3 regions of the Streptomyces sp. NPDC026500 genome follow, and region 1 is predicted to be linked to each of the others. Evidence: riboswitches for the same ligand, from Rfam matches in the RefSeq annotation. Region 1 holds a riboswitch; each other region holds the start of a gene.
The links. A riboswitch is a leader RNA that binds a small molecule or an ion and turns the genes downstream of it on or off. The one in region 1 is predicted to bind S-adenosylmethionine.
Positions count from the first base shown of each region.

Region 2: another riboswitch for S-adenosylmethionine. It lies ahead of ACZ4N5_RS17640 (aminotransferase class V-fold PLP-dependent enzyme); the one in region 1 lies ahead of ACZ4N5_RS24215 (putative leader peptide).
Region 3: another riboswitch for S-adenosylmethionine. It lies ahead of thrC (threonine synthase); the one in region 1 lies ahead of ACZ4N5_RS24215 (putative leader peptide).

Region 1 covers NZ_JBVHQB010000013.1:181,620-184,817, forward strand. The annotation lists gene ACZ4N5_RS24205 (hypothetical protein) at 1-241, shown strand, start outside; gene ACZ4N5_RS24210 (glutathione S-transferase C-terminal domain-containing protein) at 365-1,069, opposite strand; gene ACZ4N5_RS24215 (putative leader peptide) at 1,268-1,393, opposite strand; SAM riboswitch class IV at 1,371-1,516, opposite strand; gene ACZ4N5_RS24220 (hypothetical protein) at 1,672-1,806, shown strand; gene ACZ4N5_RS24225 (amino acid ABC transporter permease) at 1,977-2,981, shown strand; gene ACZ4N5_RS24230 (amino acid ABC transporter ATP-binding protein) at 2,978-3,198, shown strand, end outside.
Region 2 covers NZ_JBVHQB010000008.1:345,921-349,118, forward strand. The annotation lists gene ACZ4N5_RS17635 (Lrp/AsnC family transcriptional regulator) at 1-225, shown strand, start outside; gene ACZ4N5_RS17640 (aminotransferase class V-fold PLP-dependent enzyme) at 262-1,623, opposite strand; SAM riboswitch class IV at 1,811-1,927, opposite strand; gene trpD (anthranilate phosphoribosyltransferase) at 2,013-3,077, opposite strand.
Region 3 covers NZ_JBVHQB010000012.1:213,718-216,915, forward strand. The annotation lists gene ACZ4N5_RS22975 (MoaD/ThiS family protein) at 351-626, opposite strand; gene thrC (threonine synthase) at 623-1,921, opposite strand; SAM riboswitch class I at 1,939-2,095, opposite strand; gene ACZ4N5_RS22985 (glucosyl-3-phosphoglycerate synthase) at 2,301-3,198, shown strand, end outside.

The DNA.
Region 1 (3,198 bases):
GGGAGTCGGGTCGGCCGGCCAGAACGTCGCTGACGTGGAAGCGGCCTGTCGTGCTCTGGTCGGCTCCGTCGAGCGGTCCCGGCGTGCCTTCGATGTGCCGGAGCCGTGGGAGGAGATCCGTGAGTCGGCGCTGATCGTCCAGGACCAGCTCCTGGGCTCGGGGCGCGAGATCCTCGATCAGGGCCGGGAGTGGACCTCGACCCTGAAGGGCGTGAGCATCATCCTGATTCCGCGCGACTGAACGGTCCGGACGCCGGGTCCGGCGTCCGGTTCCCCGTCCAGCCATCCGTGCGAGGACCCCGCTCACCCGCCCGGCCGGGCGCTCGGCCAGGCGGGAACCTCCCCTCCCGATTGCGCCGGAGCGTCAGGCGTCGGCCGCCACGGACACGAAGGCGCTCCCGTCCCGGAAGGCGGAGTGGTCGCCCAGACGGAGTACGTAGTCCCGGAGCCGGGGATGCGAGCCGAGGCTGTCGGTCGGCCCCAGCCGGGTGACCGCGACCCACACGTCCACGTCCGCGGCCGTCAGGTTGTCGCCCAACACATAGGGTTGCGTGGCGAGTTGGCAGTCCAGCAACTCCAGTGCGGCCGAGAGCTCCGAGGGCTGGGCGGACGGGGTGACGTCGCGGTCCAGCAGGTCGCGGAGGGCTTCGAGGTCGGCGCCGAGGGCCGGAGGGCACAGCGTGGACGGGTGCCCCGTGGTGTGACCGGAGAGCAGCCCCGCGAGATCGCGGAGGATGTCCGGCGTGTGGTTGCTGACGATGCGTCCACTCCATCGGTCGCACAGCGCGGGCGCCGTCAGCGGTCCGTCGTAGTGGTGCTCGGTGGCCTCGTAGGCACGGCGCAGTGAGGCAAAGGCGTCGGGTGTCGCGGCGGGGTGCGCCAGGAGGGTGGTGGCGACCGAGCCCCTCAGGCCGAGCAGGTCGAGGGTGATCGCGATGCGCAGCGAGAGCGGACAACTCTCCGACAGATACAGCTCGTAGCGGTGCGGTGCCGGGTAGAAGCCGCCGGCCACACCTACGCCGATACGGCTGTGGACGCGGTGGGGGAGCGTGGACGGTGTCGTCGCCACTTTGAGGCGACGGTCCGAGGGGAACGAGATCTGGTCGCAGGGGCGCGAGTTGGCTGTACCTGAAGTCCGCGAAGCTGTCTCGGGCATGACTCTCCCTTGGGGAACGAGGAAGCCACCGCCGCCTTGTGGGCACCAGCGGCCGAATGCGGATTGACTGCGCTTGTCGCACCGGTCCGGATCGAACGGACCGGTCGCGGATCAGTAAGCGCTGGAGACACGCAACAGATCGATGTGCAGGCGCCTCGTCAAACCGTTCCTGGGCAATTCCCACCGGTCCCGACTCCAGGGCTCGCGAGACGCGAGACCACGCTTGCCCCGCCGCATCGGCGGAACCCGGTCGTCACCCGGGGCACCCCGTCGCGGTGGAAGGGTTGCCTGTCAGCGGGCCGGGGCCGATGACCACAGGAGCGGGGCGAACCCGCACCGTGGGCGCTGACAATCGTGACCGTCCACGCCAGTCTCGATGTGCCCTGAGCTGCCGTCAAGACGGCCCGGTACGCGGTCTCAACTGGTGGTCACCCGCATTGACATTCTTTTCCGGGCAGGCCTAACGTGCGGCGCACAACGGATGCCTCAGGGCCGGAGAAGTGATGGTGAAGGCGATGCACGCAGCTGACGGGACGACCGCATGGCGGCGCCTCGGCCGCGATGTGCTGTGCGCCGACCGCTCCGTGGACCTGCTGCGCGTCAACAGCGCGCTGTGTACGGCCATGTGCCGCACCCTCAGCCAAGGCTGACGGCTCTTCTCCTGAATCTCTGACGACCACCGCTGTCGCGGTGTGCCCCTTCTCCGTCCAGCCCCCGTTCCACGTGCACCCGTGCGTAGATTCGCGCCGAGCCGTTCCGGCTCCCGCCTGCTGCTGCCGCTCGCCGTGGTCCGGGGTGTCCGCATCCGCTGGAGCTCTCCATGAGTCAATCTCCCGGCACAGCTGTGTCCTCCGGATCAGCACCGCTCGCCGAGGCGATCCCCCGTACCGACGTCCCCGCCTCACCCAAGCCTCTGGCGGCTCAGCGGGTCCTCCCGCTCCGGCGTCCCGGCCGCTGGATCGTCACGGCCGTCGTGCTCGTGCTGGTCGCCCAGATCGCCCACGGGCTGGTGACCAACCCCTTCTACCAGTGGGACCGTTTCCAGTACTGGTTCCTTCGCCCGACCATCCTCGACGGCCTGCTCATCACCCTTGAAGTCGCTCTCTACAGCGCCGTGTTGGGTCTTGTGGGCGGCATCCTGCTCGCTCTGGCCAGGCTCTCACCGAGCCCTGTGCTCCGCGCGGTGAGCTGGGTCTACACCTGGTTGTTCCGGTCGGTCCCGCTCATCGTGGTCCTGCTGTTCCTCTACAACTTCAGTGCGCTGTACCGGACGTTGAGCGTAGGCGTTCCGTTCGGCCCGGCCTTCTTCACCTTCGACGAGTCCCACCTGGCCTCCGACATGGCCGTCGCCGTCGTCGGACTGAGCCTGAACGAAGCGGCGTACGCCTCCGAAGTGGTGCGCGGCGGCCTCCTCTCCGTCGACCAGGGGCAGCACGAAGCGGCCTCCGCCCTGGGCCTGCCGAAGCGGTACCAGTTCGCGAAGATCGTCTTCCCGCAGGCGCTGCGCTCCATCACCCCCAACTACGTGAACCAGCTGATCGGCCTGATCAAGGGCACCTCACTGGTCTTCTACGTGTCACTGCTGGACCTGTTCGGCTCCGTGCAGAGCATGGGCAGCACGTATCCCGGCGACATCGTGCCGCTGCTCCTCGTGGCCAGCGCCTGGTATCTGATCCTCACGAGCGTCGTGTCCGTCATCCAGTTCTACGTCGAGCGGCACTACTCACGGGGCGCGCTGCGCACCCTGCCGCCGACCCCGTTGCAGAAGGTGCGGAACGGTCTGCGCGACGTGCGGGCCCGGGTCCGGAGGGAGACGGCGATATGAGCGGCGAGACGAATCGGACGACGCTGAGGACGCGGAGGGCCCGGGCGCTCCGGGCGACGGAGACGGCTTCGCCGCCCGAGAACGCCGGAGCGCTCGGGGCGGAGCCCGCCGCGGTCGAGGTGCACGACGTCCACAAGTGGTACGGAGCCCAACGGGTCCTGAACGGAGTGGAGTTGACCGTGCGACCCGGAGAGGTCACGGTCGTTCTCGGACCGTC
Region 2 (3,198 bases), on a different contig from region 1:
GAGTCGATCGCGTCGCTGGAGAGCGTCAGCGAGGTCTTCTCCGTGACCGGCACCTACGACCTGATCGCGATGGTCCGGGTCAAGGCCCACGACGACCTCGCGGACGTCATTCCCGGCAAGATCAGCAAGATCCCGGGTGTCGAGGCGACGGACACGCACGTGGCGTTCCGTACGTACTCCCAGCACGACCTGGAGGCGGCGTTCGCGATCGGCCTCGACTCCTGACCGACGGCGGCACCGCCTCCGGACACGCTCGGGGCGTCAGACCGCCGGGACGCAGCGGCCGCCCTCGGTGCGGTACTGCCAGCGCGCGCCGTCCCTGACGAGCTCGCGCACCGCGCGGACGAAGCGCTCGACGTGCTCGTCGGGGGTGCCGGCCCCGAAGCTGACGCGGATGGCGTTGAGGGACTTCTCGCCGGGGGCCGCCTCGGGGGCGCCGCACTCCCCCTGGGTCTCCGGGTCGCTGCCGAGCAGCGTGCGGACCAGCGGGTGGGCGCAGAAGAGGCCGTCGCGGACACCGATGCCGTACTCGGCGGAGAGCGCGGCCGCGAAGTGCGAGCTGTTCCAGCCCTCGACGACGAAGGAGATGACGCCGACCCGCGGGGCGTCGTCACCGAAGAGGGACAGGACCCTGACCTCCGGAACTTCGGCGAGGCCCGCGCGGACGGTGCGGATCAGGTGCTGCTCACGGGCGACGAGGTTGTCGAAACCCTCCTCGGTGAGCGCCTTGCAGGCCGACGCGATCGAGTAGGCGCCGATGACGTTCGGCGAGCCGGCCTCGTGCCGGGCGGCGCTGTCGTGCCACTCCACGTCCACGCCGCCGTCCGCGCGCCGGGTGACCTTGCGGCTGGCGCCGCCGCCCGCGAGGTACGGCTCGGCGGCGAGCAGCCAGTCGGAGCGGCCCGCGAGGACACCGGAGCCGAAGGGCGCGTACAGCTTGTGCCCGGAGAAGGCGACCCAGTCGACGTCGAGATCCTGGACCGACACCGGGTGGTGCGGGGCGAGCTGGGCGGCGTCGAGGACGATGCGGGCGCCGTGGGCGTGCGCGGCGGCGGCCAGCTCCCGCACCGGCCACAGCTCCCCGGTGACGTTCGAGGCGCCGGTGACGCAGACGAGGGCCGGTCCGTAGGGGTCGCGGCCGGCGAGGGCCTGCTCCAGGGTGTCGACGGCCTCGCCCGGGGTGCGCGGGGCGTTCAGGTAGGTCACGCGGGCGTCGCGCCAGGGCAGCAGCGAGGCGTGGTGCTCGGTCTCGAAGACGAAGACCTGGCAGTCGGCCGGGAGCGCGGCGGCGAGCAGGTTGAGCGAGTCGGTGGTGGAGCGAGTGAAGACCACCTGGTCGCCGGCGCGGCAGTCGAGGAACTCCTCGACGGTCCGGCGGGCGTTCTCGAAGAGGTCGGTGGACAGCTGCGAGAGGTAGCCGGCACCCCGGTGGACGCTGCCGTAGTACGGCGCGTACGCGGCCACGTCGTCCCACACCCGCTGGAGGGCGGGCGCGCTGGCGGCGTAGTCGAGGGCCGCGTAGGTCACCTCGCCGCCGGTGACGAGCGGGACGGTGACATCCCGGCCCAGAACGGCCAGAGGGGCACAAACGGACTGGTCGGCGGCAACGGTGGAGACAGACATGGCGAGCTCCTGTGAGAGGCAGGCGGGATCACCGCGCGAGCCGGCCGCCCGCAGGCAGGGCTCAGCGCAGGAAGGTGAAAAAGGGTGTGCGGAGGCGGGGCTCTACGCCCTATCGCATTCGCTTGCTCACAGAAGGCTCCCTCGAACGACCAGGACCCCTGGTTGCATCCGCCCGGAGGGCGGGAGGGGTCCGCGCTTGCCGTAGGCCTCGCTGCCTACGACCTGGTCTTCACCCGGGGCACCCCGCCACGGACGGAGGGTTGCCGGACAGCCGGCCGGGGCCTGATGGCTGTCACTCATGACCTGGTACAGCATCTTGCCAGAGGATCTTCCACGCGCAAGGCGCAGTCCGGATTCTGGACTGCGCCTTGCTCTGTGTCACGGGTGGATCAGGCGTTGCTGGCGGCCACCCAGCGGTCCAGGGTGCGCTTCGCGGCGCCGGAGTCGATCGCCTCGGCCGCTTTCTCCATTCCGTCGCGGAGTTGGTCCGCGAGCGGCGCGCCGGTCGGCGACAGGGCCACCAGGGCCGCCGCCGAGTTCAGCAGCACCGCGTCCCGCACGGGCCCCTTCTCGCCGTCCAGGAGGCGCCGGGCGACCTCCGCGTTGTACGAGGCGTCCGCGCCGCGCAGGGCCTCCACCGGGACGATGTCGAGCCCGACGTCGCGGGGGTCGAAGCGCTCTTCGGTGACCTTGCCGTCGCGGACGACCCAGACGTGGGAGCCCGCGGTGGTGGTCAGTTCGTCGAGACCGTCGTCGCCGCGGAAGACGAGCGAGGAGTTGCCGCGCTCGGCGAACACGCCGGCCACGATCGGCGCCATGCGGGGGTCGGCGACGCCGACCGCCTGGGCCTTCACCCGTGCCGGGTTGGTCAGCGGGCCGAGCACGTTGAAGGTGGTCCGGATGCCCAACTGGCCGCGTGCCGCCGCCACATGACGCAGCGCCGGGTGGAACTTGACCGCGAAGCAGAAGGTGATCCCGGCCTCCTCGGCCACCTCGGCGACCCGGCTCACCGGCAGTTGGAGATTGACGCCGAGCTTCTCCAGGACGTCCGACGCCCCGGACGCGGAGGACGCGGCCCGGTTGCCGTGCTTGACGACCTTGGCGCCGGTGCCGGCCACCACGATCGAGGACATCGTGGAGATGTTGACGGTCTTCGCGCCGTCGCCGCCCGTACCGACGATGTCGACGGTGTGTCCGGGCACCTCGATCACGTTGGCGTGCTCGTACATCGCCCGGACGAGTCCGGTGATCTCCTGGACGGTCTCGCCCTTGGCCCGCAGGGCCACCACGAAGCCGGCGATCTGCGCGTCGGTCGCCTCGCCGCGCATGATGCGGTCCATCGCCCAGGCCGTGTCGTCCGCGCTCTGGTCACGGCCTTCGAGCAGGCCGTTCAGTACCGCGGGCCAGGAACGGCCCGCCGCGGTGTCGCCTCCAGCGGGGTTCACAGCGCTCATGGTCGCTCCTGGGTTCGTAGGTCACGCGGTCGTGGGTGACGGGTCGTAGGTGACACGGGGTGGATCACCCCGCACCACGGGGTGAGTCCACCCTATCCAGCCCGGGAGACGGCAAAGAGCC
Region 3 (3,198 bases), on a different contig from region 1:
GAACGCGTCGACCGCGGCTGAATGTATCTGTCCAACTGCCCTCTGCAACAGGTCAATCGGACGAGAATTCTGGGCATGGCTGATCGATGATATGCGGAGAATCCGCAAGGATTCAGGGCAAGTCGGGCCCCGTAAACGCCATAAACAACCCATAAAGGGGAGGCAGTTTGGCTACTTCTTGTCGGCCGCCGAACGGGTACTCATATGCGTCCGGCATGAAACCAACATCGAAAGCGAAGTCGCTTCCCCAACTGTAGCGCGCTCAACCATGCAGAATTGCCCCCTCCGTTTCTCTCACGGAGGGGGCAATTCGATGAACTCTGCGTGTTCGGCATTACCGAGGGTAACGATCAGCCTCCGGCGACGGCCGGAATGATCGAGACGCCCACACCGTCCGGGGTCGCCGTCTCCAGACCCTGCTCGAACCTCACGTCGTCGTCGTTGACGTACACGTTGACGAAGCGGCGCAGCTTGCCCTGGTCGTCCAGAACGCGCGCGGCGATGCCCGTGTGGTTCTTCTCCAGGTCGGTGATGACCTCGGCGAGGGTCGCGCCCTCGGCCGTCACCTCGGCGGCACCACCGGTGTAGGTGCGCAGGATGGTGGGGATGCGGACGTTGACGCTCATGATGCGAGGCCAGCCTCTCGGAAGGAGTCGAGGTTCGGGCGGATGGTCGCGGTCAGTCCGGTGTCCGAGGCCACCGCGTCCAGAGTCTTGAGGCCGTCGCCGGTGTTCAGCACGACCGTGGTCAGGGTCGGGTCGAGGAGACCGTTCTCGATCAGCTTGCGGGTGACGCCGACGGTCACACCGCCGGCCGTCTCGGCGAAGATGCCCTCGGTGCGCGCGAGCAGCTTGATCGCGTCGACGATCTGCTCGTCGTTCACGTCCTCCACCGCACCGCCGGTGCGCCGCGCGATGTCGAGCACGTACGGCCCGTCCGCGGGGTTGCCGATGGCGAGCGACTTGGCGATGGTGTCCGGCTTCTGCGGCCGTACGACGTCATGGCCGGCCTTGTAGGCGACGGACACCGGGGAGCAGCCCTCGGCCTGGGCGCCGAAGATCTTGTACGGCTTGTCCTCGACGAGCCCGAGCTTGATCAGCTCCTGCAGACCCTTGTCGATCTTCGTGAGCTGGGAGCCGGAGGCGATCGGCACGACCAGCTGGTCGGGGAGCTTCCACCCGAGCTGCTCGCAGATCTCGTACGCCAGCGTCTTGGAGCCCTCGGCGTAGTACGGCCGCAGGTTGACGTTGACGAAGCCCCAGCCCTCGCCGGCCGGGTCGCCGATCAGCTCGGAGCAGAAGCGGTTCACGTCGTCGTAGTTGCCCTGGATGCCGACCAGCTCGCCGCCGTAGACCGCGGCCATGACGACCTTGCCCTGCTCCAGGTCGTGCGGGATGAACACGCAGGAGCGGAAGCCGGCGCGGGCCGCCGCGGCACCCACGGCACCGGCGAGGTTGCCGGTGGAGGAGCAGGAGAGAGTGGTGAAGCCGAAGGCGCGGGCCGCTTCGATGGCCTGGGCGACGACGCGGTCCTTGAAGGAGTGCGTCGGGTTGCCGGAGTCGTCCTTGACGAAGAGCTTTCCGGCGTCGACCCCGAGCTCGCGGGCCAGGTTGTCGGCCTGGACGAGCTTGGTCCAGCCGGGGTTGATGTTCGGCTTGTCCGCCACGTCCGCGGGGACGGGCAGGAGCGGCGCGTAGCGCCAGATGTTCGCGGGTCCCGCTTCGATGCGCTTACGGAGCTCTTCGGTCTCGTAGGCCGAGAAGTCGTAGGCGATCTCCAGCGGGCCGAAACACTCCTCGCAGGCGAAGACCGGGCCGAGCGGGACGCGGTGTCCGCACTCGCGGCAGGAAAGCGCCGCGGCCGGGCCGAGGTCCACCGCATCGGCGGAGTTCGTGGTGCTTGCAACTGTCTGCGCAGCCATGGAGGCGAGGCCCTTTCTCCTCATCTTCCTCACGACGCACTTCGCCGTGAGACGGATTTGGCACCTTCCCTAGCCGGGAGCCTCGCGACGCGATCGACATCGATCGGTACGAGACCGGCTGGAGGGTTGCCGGGGCTTCATCGGGCCGTATCCCTCTGCCCCTCTGGATGAGCGGTATTTGATTGTTGAACTGTTGAACGCGCTACGCGCCGATGATCCAGGACATGCGATGGTCATCCGCGTTGTTCAAGACTGTAACCGAAGGCCAGGACAGTTGAGATAGTCGTCCGAACCGCGAGACGACGGCAATCGATCTGCCGCTGGCCGCAGCGGGCACGCCGATGAGAGCGTGTGATCAGACAGTGAGGAGCCGCAGACCGTGCTGAAGGAAGTCGAAAGCTGGCTGAGCACACGCTCCTGGTCCGTGACCGACCGCCCGCTCCACAGGCTCATTGCCGCGAAACGCATCACCGGGTCGACGGTCAGTGTCGTACTGCCCGCGCTGAACGAGGAGGAGACGGTCGGCGAGATCGTCGCGATCATCCGCCACGACCTGATGCAGCAGGTGCCCCTCGTCGACGAGATCGTCGTCATCGACTCGGGCTCGACGGACCGCACCTCCGCGGTCGCCGCCGCCGCCGGCGCGCGTGTCGTGCACCGCGACGACATCCTCCCGCGGATTCCGGCCGTGCCCGGCAAGGGCGAGGTGCTGTGGCGGTCACTGCTCGTGACGAGCGGGGACATCGTCTGTTTCATCGACGCGGACCTCAAGGAGTTCTCGTCCGACTTCGTCTCCGGAATCGTGGGCCCGCTGCTCACCGATCCGGGCGTCGATCTGGTCAAGGCCATGTACGACCGTCCGCTGGGCGGCGCCACCGGCCAGGGCGGCCGGGTCACCGAGCTGATGGCCCGCCCCCTGCTGAACATGCACTGGCCGCAGCTCGCGGGCTTCGTCCAGCCGCTCGGCGGCGAGTACGCGGCCCGCCGCTCCCTGCTCGAACAGCTCCCGTTCCCCGTCGGCTACGGCGTCGAACTGGGCATGCTCGTCGACGCCCTGCACCTGGTGGGCCTGGACGCCCTCGCCCAGGTCGACGTCGGCATCCGCAAACACCGCCACCAGGACGGCCAGGCGCTGGGCCGGATGGCCGCCGCGATCTACCGCACCGCGCAGCTCCGGCTGGCGCGCGGCCACCTGATCCGCCCCGCCCTCACCCAGTTCGAGCGCGGCCGGGACGGTTTCCAGCCGCGCACGTACTCGGTGGACACGGAGGAAAGGC